Linked DNA regions of Bradyrhizobium diazoefficiens. The protein of the gene in region 2 interacts with the protein of the main gene of each other region in a pairwise test. Links are inferred from orthologs where the notes say so. Each region holds a gene or a part of one and is shown on either strand. Other genes may lie near its edges.

Evidence for each region.
Region 1: the proteins of JJE66_RS21410 (region 2) and JJE66_RS11415 interact in binary tests that used the Escherichia coli proteins (3 or more experiments, as listed by UniProt). The link is inferred for Bradyrhizobium diazoefficiens from one-to-one orthologs.

What each region holds. Positions count from the first base shown.
Region 1 is NZ_JAENXS010000001.1:2,414,180-2,422,349, forward strand. What follows is about bases 1,666-5,175. They hold JJE66_RS11415 (2-oxoglutarate dehydrogenase E1 component), read left to right. Parts: upstream 1,666-2,005; coding sequence 2,006-4,975; downstream 4,976-5,175. Other genes in these bases: sucD (succinate--CoA ligase subunit alpha), read left to right, coding at 1,666-1,868; odhB (2-oxoglutarate dehydrogenase complex dihydrolipoyllysine-residue succinyltransferase), read left to right, coding at 5,159-5,175. Outside these bases: sucC (ADP-forming succinate--CoA ligase subunit beta), read left to right, coding at 1-465; JJE66_RS11405 (DUF1579 family protein), read left to right, coding at 470-949; more of sucD, read left to right, coding at 984-1,665; more of odhB, read left to right, coding at 5,176-6,394; JJE66_RS11425 (SDR family oxidoreductase), read left to right, coding at 6,462-7,211; lpdA (dihydrolipoyl dehydrogenase), read left to right, coding at 7,267-8,170. UniProt on the Escherichia coli protein: E1 component of the 2-oxoglutarate dehydrogenase (OGDH) complex which catalyzes the decarboxylation of 2-oxoglutarate, the first step in the conversion of 2-oxoglutarate to succinyl-CoA and CO(2).
Region 2 is NZ_JAENXS010000002.1:953,482-959,452, reverse strand. The notes cover bases 2,996-5,864. They hold JJE66_RS21410 (ABC-F family ATP-binding cassette domain-containing protein), read right to left. Parts: upstream 5,427-5,864; coding sequence 3,564-5,426; downstream 2,996-3,563. Other genes in these bases: JJE66_RS21405 (hypothetical protein), read right to left, coding at 5,483-5,662; tmk (dTMP kinase), read left to right, coding at 2,996-3,458. Outside these bases: JJE66_RS21430 (class I SAM-dependent methyltransferase), read right to left, coding at 1-145; JJE66_RS21425 (ABC transporter substrate-binding protein), read left to right, coding at 346-1,341; JJE66_RS21420 (radical SAM protein), read right to left, coding at 1,402-2,763; more of tmk, read left to right, coding at 2,850-2,995; JJE66_RS21400 (sulfur globule protein precursor), read right to left, coding at 5,890-5,971. UniProt on the Escherichia coli protein: Genetic data indicate it may be involved in ribosome assembly or function.

The DNA.
Region 1 (8,170 bases), on a different replicon or contig from region 2:
GAGACCGAGGAAGACGCCAAGGAAATCGAGGCGTCGAAATACGACCTCAACTACGTCACGCTCGACGGCAATATCGGCTGCATGGTCAACGGCGCCGGTCTCGCCATGGCGACGATGGACATCATCAAGCTCTACGGCATGGCGCCGGCGAACTTCCTCGACGTCGGCGGCAGCGCCAGCAAGGAGAAGGTCGCAGCCGCCTTCAAGATCATCACCGCCGATCCCAACGTGAAGGGCATCCTGGTCAACATCTTCGGTGGCATCATGAAGTGCGACGTGATCGCCGAGGGCGTCACCGCCGCGGTGCGTGAAGTCGGTCTCAGCGTGCCGCTAGTGGTTCGCCTCGAAGGCACCAATGTCGAACTCGGCAAGAAGATCATCCGTGAGTCCGGCCTGAACGTGGTGCCGGCCGACAATCTCGACGACGCCGCGCAGAAGATCGTGAAGGCCGTCAAGGGAGGCTAAGGCCATGACCCAGGACCATCTCGCCGCATCATCTCCGCTTGCAGAGCATACGCGCCTCGCCGCGTTCGCCGGCGAATGGAATGGCGAAGAGATGGTCTTCCCGTCGCGCTGGACTGCCGGCGGGCCGGCCACCTCGCATACCGTCGCGCGCATGGATCTCAACGGGTTCTACCTGATCCAGGACTCGGTGCAGACGCGCGACGGCAAGCCGATCTTCGCGACCCATGGCCTCTTCACCTACGATCGCGAGGACCGGACCTATAAATTGTTCTGGTACGACTCGCTCGGCTACACGCCGCCCTCGCCCGCTTCCGGCGGGTGGGTCGGCAAGACCCTGACGCTGGTGCGCGGCTCGCTCCGCGGCAATGCGCGCCACGTCTACGGAATCATCGACGACAATTCCTATTCGTTGAAGATCCAGTTCTCGCCGGACGCGGAAGGCTGGGCCGACGTGCTCACCGGCGTCTACCGCCGCATCCACTGACCTCTCACTCGTTAGTTTCGCGAAAGCAGACCTCATGTCCATCCTGATCGACAAGAACACCAAGGTCATCTGCCAGGGCTTTACCGGCAAGAACGGCACCTTCCACTCGGAGGCCGCGATTGCCTATGGCACCAAGATGGTCGGCGGCACTTCGCCGGGCAAAGGCGGCGCGACGCATCTGGGACTGCCGGTGTTCGACACCGTGCGCGAAGCGCGTGAGAAGACCGGCGCCGATGCGTCCGTGATCTACGTGCCGCCGCCGGGTGCTGCGGACGCGATCTGCGAAGCCATCGACGCCGAGATCCCGCTGATCGTCTGCATCACCGAAGGCATTCCCGTGATCGACATGGTCCGCGTGAAGCGCTCGCTGGCTGCCTCCAAGTCGCGCCTGATCGGGCCGAACTGCCCGGGCGTCATGACCGCCGGCGAGTGCAAGATCGGCATCATGCCGGCCAATATCTTCAAGACCGGCAGCGTCGGCATCGTCTCCCGCTCCGGCACGCTGACCTATGAAGCGGTGTTCCAGACGTCCCAGGAAGGCCTCGGCCAGACCACCGCGGTCGGCATCGGCGGCGACCCGGTCAAGGGAACCGAGTTCATCGACGTGCTGGAAATGCTGCTCGGCGACCCCAAGACCGAGTCGATCATCATGATCGGCGAGATCGGCGGTTCCGCCGAGGAGGACGCCGCCCAGTTCCTCAAGGACGAGGCCAAGCGGGGCCGCACCAAGCCGATGGTCGGTTTCATCGCTGGTGTCACGGCGCCTCCCGGCCGCCGCATGGGTCATGCCGGCGCGATCATCTCGGGCGGCAAGGGCGACGCCGGTTCCAAGACCGACGCGATGAAATCGGCAGGAATTACAGTCTCGCCGTCTCCCGCCCGCCTCGGCCACACGCTTGCCGAAAAGTTGAAGGGCTAATTCACTCCTTCGTACTTTTCCGGGCGAAGTTTCGCAGCAAATAGGATAAATGGTGCCTGTCGCGCTGAGCCTCTGCCGGGGAGCTCAGCGCCAGCGCCGTTTGTTATGCGCGAACCGAAATCGCCAGGAACTCAAGTATGTCTCGCCAAGACGCGAACGCAGCCTTTGCCCTCTCTTCCTTTTTGCAGGGCACCAACGCCACCTACATCGACGAAATCTACGCCCGCTACGAAAAGGATCCGTCCTCGGTCGACGCCGAGTGGCAGGAGTTCTTCAAGAGCCTGAAGGACCAGCCGGACGACGTCCGCAAGAACGCCCAAGGCCCGTCCTGGGAGCGCGCCAACTGGCCGCCGACCCCGCAGGACGATTTGACCTCCGCCCTGGACGGCAACTGGGCCGAAGTCGAGAAGGTGGTCGGCAGCAAGATCGCCGCCAAGGCGCAGACCAAGGGCGGCGACAAAGGCGCCGACTTCTCCTCCGCCGACCTGCTCCAGGCCACGCGCGACTCCGTTCGCGCCCTGATGCTGATCCGCGCCTACCGCATGCGCGGCCATTTCCACGCCAAACTCGATCCGCTCGGCATCGAAGCTCCGCGCAACCGCGAAGAGCTCGATCCGCGCACCTACGGCTTCAGTGAGGCCGATTTCGACCGCAAGATCTTCCTCGATCACGTGCTCGGTCTCGAATACGCCAGCTTGCGCGAAATCACCGCGATCTGCGAGCGGACCTACTGCCAGACGCTCGGCGTCGAATTCATGCACATCAGCAATGCCGCGCAGAAGGCCTGGATCCAGGAGCGCATCGAGGGTCCGGACAAGGAGATCTCGTTCACCCGCGAAGGCCGGCGTGCCATCCTGATGAAGCTGGTCGAAGCCGAGGGCTTCGAGAAGTTCTGCGACACCAAATTCACCGGCACCAAGCGCTTCGGTCTCGACGGCGCTGAATCGCTGATCCCGGCGCTCGAGCAGATCATCAAGCGCGGCGGCAATCTCGGCGTGAAGGAAGTCGTGGTCGGCATGCCGCATCGCGGCCGCCTCAACGTGCTGACGCAGGTGATGGGCAAGCCGCATCGCGCCCTGTTCCACGAGTTCAAGGGCGGCTCGGCCAACCCGGACGCGGTCGAAGGCTCGGGCGACGTCAAGTATCACCTCGGCGCGTCCTCGGACCGCGAGTTCGACGGCAACCGCATCCATCTGTCGCTGACCGCGAACCCCTCGCATCTCGAGATCGTCGATCCCGTCGTGCTCGGAAAAGTCCGCGCCAAGCAGGATCAGCACGGCGATCCCCCGGACCAGCGCATCTCGGTGATGCCGCTTTTGATGCATGGCGACGCGGCGTTCGCCGGCCAGGGCGTAGTCGCGGAATGTTTTGGCCTGTCGGATCTGAAGGGCTACCGCACCGGCGGCTCCGTGCACTTCATCGTCAACAACCAGATCGGCTTCACCACCTATCCGCGTTACTCGCGCTCCTCGCCCTATCCGTCTGATGTGGCGAAGATGATCGACGCGCCGATCTTCCACGTGAACGGCGACGATCCGGAAGCCGTGGTGTTCGCGGCCAAGGTCGCGACCGAATTCCGGCAGAAGTTCCACAAGCCGGTCGTCATCGACATGTTCTGCTACCGCAGGCATGGCCATAACGAGGGTGACGAGCCGGCGTTCACCCAGCCGGTGATGTACAAGAAGATCGCGGCTCATCCGACGACGCTCGAGCTCTACTCCCGCCGCCTGATCGGCGAAGGCGTCTTGACCGAGGGCGAGGTCGAGAAGGCTAAGGCGGATTGGCGCGCGCGGCTCGATGCCGAGCTCGAAGCCGGCTCCGGCTACAAGCCCAACAAGGCCGACTGGCTGGACGGCAAATGGGCCGGCTTCAAGATCGCCGACCAGGAAGAGGATGCGCGGCGCGGCGTCACCGGCGTCGATGTCGCCGAGCTGAAGGATATCGGCCGCAAGATCACCAAGGTGCCGGACGGCTTCCGCGTCCACCGCACCATCCAGCGTTTCCTCGAGAACCGCTCGAAGGCGATCGACACCGGTGCGGGAATCGACTGGGCGACCGGCGAGGCGCTGGCGTTCTGCACACTGCTCAACGAAAACCATCACGTCCGCCTGTCCGGACAGGATTCGGAGCGCGGCACCTTCTCGCAGCGTCATTCGGTCCTGATCGACCAGGAGGACGAGAGCCGCTACACGCCGTACAACCATCTCGGCCATGAGCAGGGCCATTACGAGGTCATCAACTCGCTGCTGTCGGAAGAGGCCGTGCTCGGCTTCGAGTACGGCTATTCGCTCGCCGAGCCGAATACGCTGACCCTTTGGGAAGCCCAGTTCGGCGACTTCGCCAATGGCGCGCAGGTCGTGTTCGACCAGTTCATCTCCTCGGGCGAGCGCAAATGGCTGCGCATGTCCGGTCTCGTCTGCCTCTTGCCGCACGGCTATGAGGGCCAGGGACCGGAGCATTCCTCGGCGCGTCTGGAGCGTTATCTGCAGATGTGCGCGGAAGACAACATGCAGGTGGTCTATCCGACCACGCCGGCGAACTACTTCCACGTGCTGCGCCGCCAGCTCCATCGCGAAATCCGCAAGCCGCTGATCGTGATGACGCCGAAATCGCTGCTGCGCCACAAGCGCGCCGTGTCGCGTCTCGAGGAGCTCGCCAAGGGCACGACCTTCCACCGCATCCTCTATGATGACGCCCAGATGCTGCCGAACGAGGCGATCAAACTCGTTCCGGACGACAAGATCCGCCGCATCGTGCTGTGCTCGGGCAAGGTCTATTACGACCTCTACGAGGAGCGCGAGAAGCGCGGCATCGACGACATCTATTTGATGCGCGTCGAGCAGCTCTATCCCGTGCCGTTGAAGGCGCTGGTGGCCGAGCTGTCCCGCTTCAAGAAGGCCGAAGTGATCTGGTGCCAGGAAGAGCCGCGCAACATGGGTGCGTGGCACTTCATCGAGCCTTATCTGGAATGGGTGCTGAACCAGGTGAACGGCGTGAGCCGGCGTCCGCGTTATGTCGGCCGCGCCGCTTCCGCTGCGACCGCCACTGGTCTGATGTCCAAGCATCAGGCGCAGCTGAAGGCGTTCCTGGACGAAGCACTGAGCTGAACTTTTTCGAACTGCGTCATGCCCCGCTCCCAGTGCGCAATTGCGCACAAGAGCGGGGCATCCAGCAAGACGTGACGTTCTCGTACATGCGATGCGTCCCGGCTTGCTGGATGGCCTGCTTTTCGCCGGCCGATGCTTCCCCGATTTCACGACCGCATTGGCGATCTCCTTAAGGAAAAGACCATGACTGAAATTCGTGTGCCGACGCTCGGCGAATCCGTCACCGAGGCCACCATCGGCCGCTGGTTCAAGAAGGCCGGCGACGCCGTCGCCGTCGACGAGCCCTTGGTGGAGCTCGAGACCGACAAGGTCACCATCGAAGTCCCCGCACCCTCTGCCGGCACGCTGAGCGAGATCATCGCCGCTGATGGCACGACGGTTGCGGTCGGCGCGCTGCTCGGCCAGATCACCGACGGTGCCGCCGGCGCCAAGCCGGCCGCTGCGCCCGCCAAGCCCGCCGCTGCTGCGCCGGCCGCCGCGGCTTCGGCTGCTGCTGCGCCGAAGGTGCCGCCGGCCGATACGCCGCTCGCCCCGTCCGTGCGCAAGCTTTCCGCCGAGACCGGTATCGACGCTTCCACCGTTCCGGGCTCCGGCAAGGATGGCCGTGTCACCAAGGGCGACATGCTCGCCGCGATCGAGCGTGCGGCCTCCGCGCCGACCCCGGTCAACCAGCCCGCCGCCGCCGTGCAGGTTCGCGCGCCGTCGCCAGCCGATGACGCCGCCCGCGAAGAGCGCGTCAAGATGACCCGCCTGCGCCAGACCATCGCGCGCCGCCTCAAGGACGTGCAGAACACGGCCGCGATGCTCACGACCTTCAACGAGGTCGACATGACCAACGTGATGGCGCTGCGCGCCCACTACAAGGACGCGTTCGAGAAGAAGCACGGCTCGAAGCTCGGCTTCATGGGCTTCTTCACCAAGGCCGTCGTGCAGGGCCTGAAGGACATCCCGGCCGTCAACGCCGAGATCGACGGCACCGATTTGATCTACAAGAATTACTATCACATCGGCGTCGCCGTCGGCACCGACAAGGGCCTCGTCGTGCCGGTGGTGCGCGACTGCGACAACAAGTCGATCGCCGACATCGAGAAGGGCATCGCCGATTTCGGCCGCCGCGCCCGTGACGGCCAGCTCAAGATCGACGAGATGCAGGGCGGCACCTTCACCATCACCAATGGCGGCATCTACGGCTCGCTGATGTCGACCCCGATCCTGAACGCGCCGCAGTCCGGCATCCTCGGCATGCACAAGATCCAGGAGCGGCCGATGGTTGTCGGCGGCAAGGTCGAGGTTCGCCCGATGATGTATCTGGCGTTGTCCTACGATCACCGCGTGATCGACGGCAAGGAGGCCGTCACCTTCCTGGTTCGCGTCAAGGAAAGCCTGGAAGATCCGGCGCGCCTGGTGCTCGATCTCTGATCGCTGATGCTCTGCAAGCGCCGTCGCCGTTTTGCGCGACGGCGTGTGTCGAACCATGGAGGCGGGCATGACGGATAAAGTCGTAGTCATCACCGGCGGCAGTCGCGGCATCGGGCGGGCGACCGCGATTGCTGCGGCGGCGCGCGGCTTCCGCGTCGTCGTCGGCTATGCCAGCAACAAGACGGCCGCCGACGAGGTGGTCGCCGAGATCGAAGCCAGCAATGGCAAGGCGATTCCCGTGAAATGCGATGTCGCCCAGGAACGCGACATCCTCGATCTGTTCAAGCAAGCCGACAAGTTCGGCACGCTCGGCGCGCTCGTCAACAATGGCGGCATCGTCGGCCAGAGCGGCGTGCGCGTCGACGAGATGTCGGCGGAGCGCATCCAGCGCGTGATGGCAGTCAACGTCACCGGCTCGATCCTCTGCGCGCGCGAGGCCGTCAAACGGATGTCGACCAAGCATGGCGGCAAGGGCGGCGTCATCGTCAATCTGTCATCGGTTGCTGCCAAGCTCGGTGCGCCAAATACCTACGTCGATTACGCGGCGTCGAAGGGCGCGATCGATTCCTTCACCATCGGGCTCGGTTACGAGGTCGCGGCTGAAGGCATCCGCGTCGCCGCGATCCGTCCAGGCCTGATCGACACCGAAATCCACGCCTCCGGCGGTGAGCCCGATCGGCATCATCGCTTAGCCCATATGGTGCCGATGAAGCGCGTCGGCACCGCGGACGAAATCGCCAATGCCATCGTCTGGCTGATGTCGGACGATGCCTCCTACGTCACCTCAGCCATTCTCGATGTGTCCGGCGGACGCTGACGCACCGGCGGACGCTGACGCATCATTCCACGTTAAACTCACGGGACTTTCTCTCATGGCACCCTACGATCTCGTCGTCATCGGCACCGGACCTGGCGGTTATGTCTGCGCGGTGCGCGCCAGCCAGCTCGGCATGAAAGTCGCCGTGGTCGAAAAGAACTCCACGCTCGGCGGCACCTGTCTCAATGTCGGCTGCATGCCGTCGAAGGCGCTGCTGCACGCCTCCGAAATGTTCGAGGAAGCAGGCCATTCCTTCGCCAAGATGGGCGTCAGCGTCTCCGCGCCGAAGCTCGAATTGCCGGCGATGATGAACTTCAAGCAGCAGGGCATCGACGGCAACGTCAAGGGCGTCGAGTTCCTGATGAAGAAGAACAAGGTCGACGTGCTCAAGGGCACCGGCAAGATCCTGGGCACCGGCAAGGTCGAAGTCTCCGCCGACGGCAAGTCGCAGATCATCGAGACCAGGAACATCGTCATCGCCACCGGCTCGGACATCGCGCGCCTCAAGGGCATCGAGATCGACGAGAAGCGCATCGTGTCCTCGACCGGCGCGCTGTCGCTGGACAAGGTCCCCGGCAAGCTGCTGATCGTCGGTGCCGGCGTGATCGGCCTCGAGCTCGGCTCGGTGTGGAAGCGGCTCGGCGCCGAAGTCGTCGTCGTCGAATTTCTGGACCGCATCCTGCCCGGCATGGACGGCGAGATCGCCAAGCAATTCCAGCGCATCCTCGAGAAGCAGGGTTTTGCGTTCAAGTTAGGGGCCAAGGTCACCGCGGTCGACACCTCGGGCAAGTCGCTGAAGGCGACGATCGAGCCTGCCGCCGGCGGCGCTGCCGAGACGCTCGAAGCCGACGTCGTGCTGGTCTGCATCGGCCGCGTGCCGTACACGGATGGTCTCGGTCTGAAGGAAGCCGGCGTTGCGCTGGACAATCGGGGTCGCGTGCAGATCGATCCGCATTTCG
Region 2 (5,971 bases):
TGCCGCAACCGACGTCCGCCCACGCCAGACCCGGTCCCACCGCAAGCCAGTCGAGGAAGAGAGCCCCGGCCGACCGGCTCCAGGGCGCCATGAAGCGCTCGTAGGCCGCGCCGTCGGTGAATTTGATGGGTTCCGGTGACGACAAGTGAGGCCTCCCTTAAATGTCTTCGCGCTGAAATGCTGGTCGTACAATGACGATCGAGCTTAATACGAAACGGCCGGAAACTGCACGGGCAATTCGTGCGCGGCTTCGTCGTCCGGACTTTTCCAATTCGAGGCCTCGCTTGTACCTACCAAGGCCACGCTTCGACGGTTAGGCTGCCGGCATTGAGGCCGGGGGCAGGCATGAGACGTCGCGAATTCATGGCAGGATTGACGGCCGCTGCTGTGGTGCCGTCGGCGGGGCGCGGGCAACAGTCCAAACCGCCGCGCCGCGTGGGCGTGCTCGTCGGTCTTGCTGCAAATATCGACGTGCCGGTGGCGGGCGCCTTTCTCAAGCCGTTCCGTGAGGCCATGGGCAAGGCGGGCTGGGTCGAGGACGGCAATGTTCACATCGAGTACCGCTTCGGCGGCGCGCTGTCCGATCTTGCCAACACGCGCGCCTCCGCTGCGGAGCTCGTCGCGCTGGCGCCCGAGGTGATCTATGCCCAGGGCCTGCCGGCGACGCTCGCGCTGCGTCAGCAGACCACAACGATTCCCGTCGTGTTTACCCAGGTGATTGATCCGGTCGGATTCAAGCTTGCCGAAAGCCTCGGCCATCCCGGCGGCAATGTGACAGGCTTCGTCACCTGGGATTTCGCGATCGGCGGCAAATGGATGGAGCTGTTGCGCGAGCTCGATCCGAAGCTCGCCCGCGTGGCCATCCTCTTCAATCCGGATACCGCGCCCTATGCGCCCGGCCTTGTCGCCGCCGCCAGGGACGCTGCGTCCGGAATCGAGGTGGTCGAGATGCGGACTCACAATGACGGCGAAACCGAAGCTCAGCTCGAGGCGCTCGGCCGTGCGCAGAACAGCAGCCTGCTCGTCATCCCCGAACCCTTCACGAACGGGCATCGCGACCACATCGTCGCCCAATGCGCCCGTTTTCGCGTGCCCGCGCTGAATTCGGTGCTTGGCGCCGTCGATGGCGGAGCGCTGATGTCGTACACCTTCGTCTGGAACGAACTTGTCAGCGCACCCGTCGACTACATCGATCGCATTCTAAAAGGTGCCTCGCCGCGCGATCTGCCGATCCAGGCGCCCCGCCGTTACGAGCTGGTCATCAACCTGAAGACGGCCAAGGCGCTCGGCGTCGACGTGCCGCCCGTGCTGCTTGCACGCGCCGATCGGGTGGTCGAATAGCGCGTCGTCGTTCTGAAGCATGAGAGCAGTCTTGCTACGCGCGGGCTCATCTGCCAACGCTCAGGCTGCGGTTCTCGGCGCTATTTCGAATGGAAGTGTAACTGGATCGGAAGAATGCGTATCCTGATCGAACTGCGCTCGTGTGTAACCCCTCGGGTAATAGGAAAAACCCTTGAGGTCGAAATAAGCGTCGGCGTCCATGTACCGTCTCGACAGTTCGAGGCTAATGCGTTCTGCGGACGCAGCATCGAAGTCGCGACTGAGGTGCATCGTGGTGATTCCGCTCTCAAAGGCGCTTCGCGGATCCACTGGCCGAGCGCCGTGTTCTGCCCACTCATCAAGCAATATGCCCGCTGTTCTTGGTGGGCCGTATGCAATAACCGGTCCGACCGAGACCCCCCTGATGCTCTCCGCATGGTTATCCAGCCATGCTCTCGTCTCGGCCAGCGTCTGCTCTGTTTCCCCAGCGTACAAGAGGACGTTCACCTTCACCATGACACCGTTGTCTCGGCACGAGCTCAAGAGTTCTGAAGCGCTTTTGAGGTATTGATCCGGGCGCTTGGATTTATTCATCGCTAGGATTTGCGTCGGAGAGGCGGTCTCCAGTCCGAGATCGACCACCTTAAGGCCGGCACTCGCCAGCGATGCGACCGCCCCTGGCCTCAAAGTGTCTACGCGGGTCTCGGTACGCCAATTGATACCCAATCTTCCCTGTTTAGCAGTCTCCTCCGCGAGTCGATCTGCCCAACTTCGGTTTGGTGCGAATAGCGACGCCTGCATATAGGGGTGGATCTCGGAGCCTCCGTACTGCTCTTGGACAAGCGCCATGGACCGGGCGATGGCTTCCGGCGGGCGCAGCCGTTCAAGCGGGATATCGCGTTCCTCGCAGAACTGGCACCCCATGCCACACCCTCGGGAAGCCTCGATGCTGGGTTGATACGCGGCATGGCCTTCGACCAACAGGTGGTCGAGAGTGTAACTTGGTGTGGGCGCGATTGATCTTTGGTGGACGGATGCATCCGAGGTCAGAAGGCTCTCGATGATAGGCTCTCCCAAGCCAAGGACCACTTGATCTGCTTCGGGCACCATCGTCTGGAACCATTCAGGGTCAGGGCCAACGACCCAGCGGCCGCCTACAACAATCTTGCTGTCGGGATATGCGCTCTTTGCAAGTTTGCAGAACTCCCGAGCCCAAGGGAGCGCGTAATAACTAGGTATCGAAAGCATGAGCGGGTATTTGGATGGAAACTTATCCGCTGCGCGTAAAGTCTCGAGAATTTCCGTCGGTGAACGGTGCTCGCCATGCACGAGAACTGTATCGTGGCCTGCCAGGTTTAGCTTAGTTGCCAACGAGAGGGCGCCGTAGTTCAGGTATAGTTGACGGCGCGCAAGTAGATGGTCCCGCTTTTTCGGGGCCAGCATTCCTGCCGAGACGAATGGGACGACACTCGAACGACTCACCGCTGAGCACCTCTGTATTGGGCGAGCGATTGATATGGGAGGGACCATTGCCGTTTGTAAGTATCGAAGGGATAGATGGGAGCGGAAAAACAACACAAGTGCAGCTCCTCTGCTCTGCGCTAGAAGCCGTGGGTAAGAACGTCATTCGAACTAAGGAGCCGGATGGCGGTTGGCTTGGCCTGGAGGTGCGCGCCATGCTCACAAAAGAGAACAGGTCACTATCTCGGATCGAGGAGCTCCTACTCCTAAGCGCTTCGCGTTATGATCACGTCCGTAGCGTCGTTCGGCCCGCTGTCAAAGCTGGCAACTGGGTGGTGTCTGATCGCTTCGTAGATTCAACATTTGCATTTCAAGCGTATGGCGATGAGGATTTGACCGCACTTTTCAACGCTGTCACCCCGCTGGTCGTTGGTGATAGCCTCCCAGATTTCACGTTTGTTCTAGATCTGCCGGAGCAGGAGGCTATTGGCAGGCGGAGCGGTCGAGCCGACTTGGGCGGAGATCCCGCCGAAGCGATCCGTGACTTCCGAGCTATACGTTCTGGGCTTCTCGAAGCTGCCCGACTGTGGCCGGATCGCTGCCGTGTAGTAGATGCCCGAGGCAAAGAGACCGAAATAGCCGCACGGATTTGGGAAGAGCTTGAGTCCGGTTTCTGAGAGGGGAAGGAACTAACTGGTGTTTAATTTCCTCCACGCATCGTACCCCAGGGCAGTTCGTGAGGTGTTTTCACCGAGCCGCCACGTAGCCCGGACCCCGAAGTCCTAACCCATCGCCTCGTCGAACTGCGTGCTCGCCTCGAGCCATTGCTCCTCCGCGCGCGCCAGTGCATCCGCCGCATTCGCGCGCGCCTTCGACAGTTGCGCGGCCTGCTTGGGGTCGCGGGTAAAAATGTCGGGCAGAGCGAGGGCGGTGTCGATCTTGGCGATGATTTCGCTGACGCGCGCGATCTCGGTCTCGGCCTCCGCAATGCGCTTCTTCAGCGAGCCGCGATTGTCCGATTTCGCGCGCTGCGGCTTCTCGCTCGCGGCGCTGCGCTCGCGCGGGGCGGGCTCGCCGTTGCGTGAGGACAGCACCAGCCGGCGGTATTCGTCGAGGTCGCCGTCGTAATTGGTCACGGTGCGGTCGGCGACGATCCAGAGCTGGTCGGCGCAGGACTCGATCAGATAGCGGTCGTGCGAGACCATGATGATGGCGCCGGGAAATTCGTTGATTGCCTCGGCCAGTGCCGCGCGGCTGTCGATGTCGAGATGATTGGTCGGCTCGTCCAGGATGATCATGTTGGGACCGAAGAAGGTGGCGAGCCCCAAGAGCAGCCGCGCCTTCTCGCCGCCCGAGAGTTTGCCGACCTTGGTATCGGCCGCCTTGCCGGAGAAGCCGATCGCGCCGGCGCGCGCCCGCACCTTGGCCTCGGGTGCATCGCCCATCAGCTTGCGGACGTGGTCGTAGGTGGAGGCGTCCTCGTTCAGTTCGTCGAGCTGATGCTGCGCGAAATAGGCGATCGACAGCTTGTCCGCGCGCGTCACCTTGCCGGAGAACTGCGGAAGCCGGCCGGCGAGCAGCTTGACCAGCGTCGACTTGCCGTTGCCGTTGGAGCCCAGAAGCGCGATGCGGTCGTCATTGTCGATGCGTAGCGTCACGCGACTGAGCACCGGCGTTGCCGGATCGTAGCCGACGGTAGCATTGTCGACGGCGATGATCGGCGGCGACAATATCTTCTCCGGCGCGGGGAAGGTGATCTCGCGCACGTCCTCTGTCACCAGCGCCCTGATCGGTTTCAGCCGCTCCAGCATTTTAACGCGTGATTGGGCTTGGCGTGCCTTGGAGGCCTTGGCCTTGAAGCGGTCCACGAAGGCTTGCAGGTGCGCGCGCTCAGCCTCCTGGCGCTTGACCGCTTTGGCGTCGAGCAGCTCGCGCATGGCGCGCTGCTCCTCAAAGGAGGAGTAGGTGCCTTTGTAGAGCGTCAGCTTGCCGCGCTCCAGATGCAGGATCTGGTCGACCGAGCTCTCCAGCAGGTCGCGGTCATGGCTGATCACGATCACCGTGCGTGGATAATGCGCGAGGTGGTCCTCCAGCCACAGCGTGCCCTCGAGGTCGAGATAGTTGGTGGGCTCGTCGAGCAGCAGCAGGTCGGGGGCTGCGAACAGGGTCGCGGCCAGCGCGACGCGCATGCGCCAGCCGCCGGAGAATTCGGCGCAGGGGCGAAGCTGATCGGCGGCGGAAAAGCCGAGGCCGGACAGGATCGCGGCGGCGCGGCTCGGCGCCGAATGCGCGTCGATGTCGACGAGCCGGGTCTGGATCTCCGCGATCCGATGCGGATCGGTCGCATTCTCGGCTTCGTGAAGCAGCGCATCGCGCTCGAGGTCGGCTTTGAGCACGACCGAGATCAGGCTCTCAGGACCGTTCGGCGCCTCCTGCGCCAAGCTGCCGACGCGCCAGCGCGGCGGCAAGGTCACCGAACCGTGTTCGGCCGAAAGCTCACCGCGGATCACCTTGAACAGCGTCGATTTGCCGGTGCCGTTGCGTCCGACCATGCCGACGCGCGAACCGGGCGTGATCTGCACGGAGCTACTATCGATCAGAAGGCGTCCGGCGAGGCGGATGGAGAGGTCGGTGATGGAGAGCATGCCGCCTTGTCACCGCAGCCGCGGTGAAACGCAACCCGTTTTTCCGCGTCCGTCGGTCAGTGCGGGCCGCTATCGCGGTCGCGCTTCTCGAGCTCGTTCAAGAGCTTTTCGAGATGGGTCGGGAGCCGCGGATCGGGACGAAGATTCTGCTGGAGCCGTTCGCCCACGGCATCGCGAATCGCGCGGCTGGTGCGCCGGTCGATCTGTTCGCTGTCATTGGCGAAAAGGCTAGTCATTTGTCTTGGTTCCGTGTTGGCGAGTAACGACATGCTACCAAGTCATTGGCGTCCAAATTGTTTCGCGAGTTTTTGGGGAGGACTGGCATTCTAGTAAAAATTGTATGAATTCTGGGTTGCTGCCCAAAAACAAGGCCCCAGCGGGGGGAACGCCGGGGCCTCTCTTGGAAGGTGCCGTGGGGGGCCGGCACCTCTGGAAAGTACTTTTTGGGAAGGTGCTGTCGGGCTCAGTAGCAGCGGTTGATCAGCCGCCAGCGCGGTCCCCAGGGGGTCGGGACCAGCCGGCGCGCATAGCAGCCGCCATAGCCG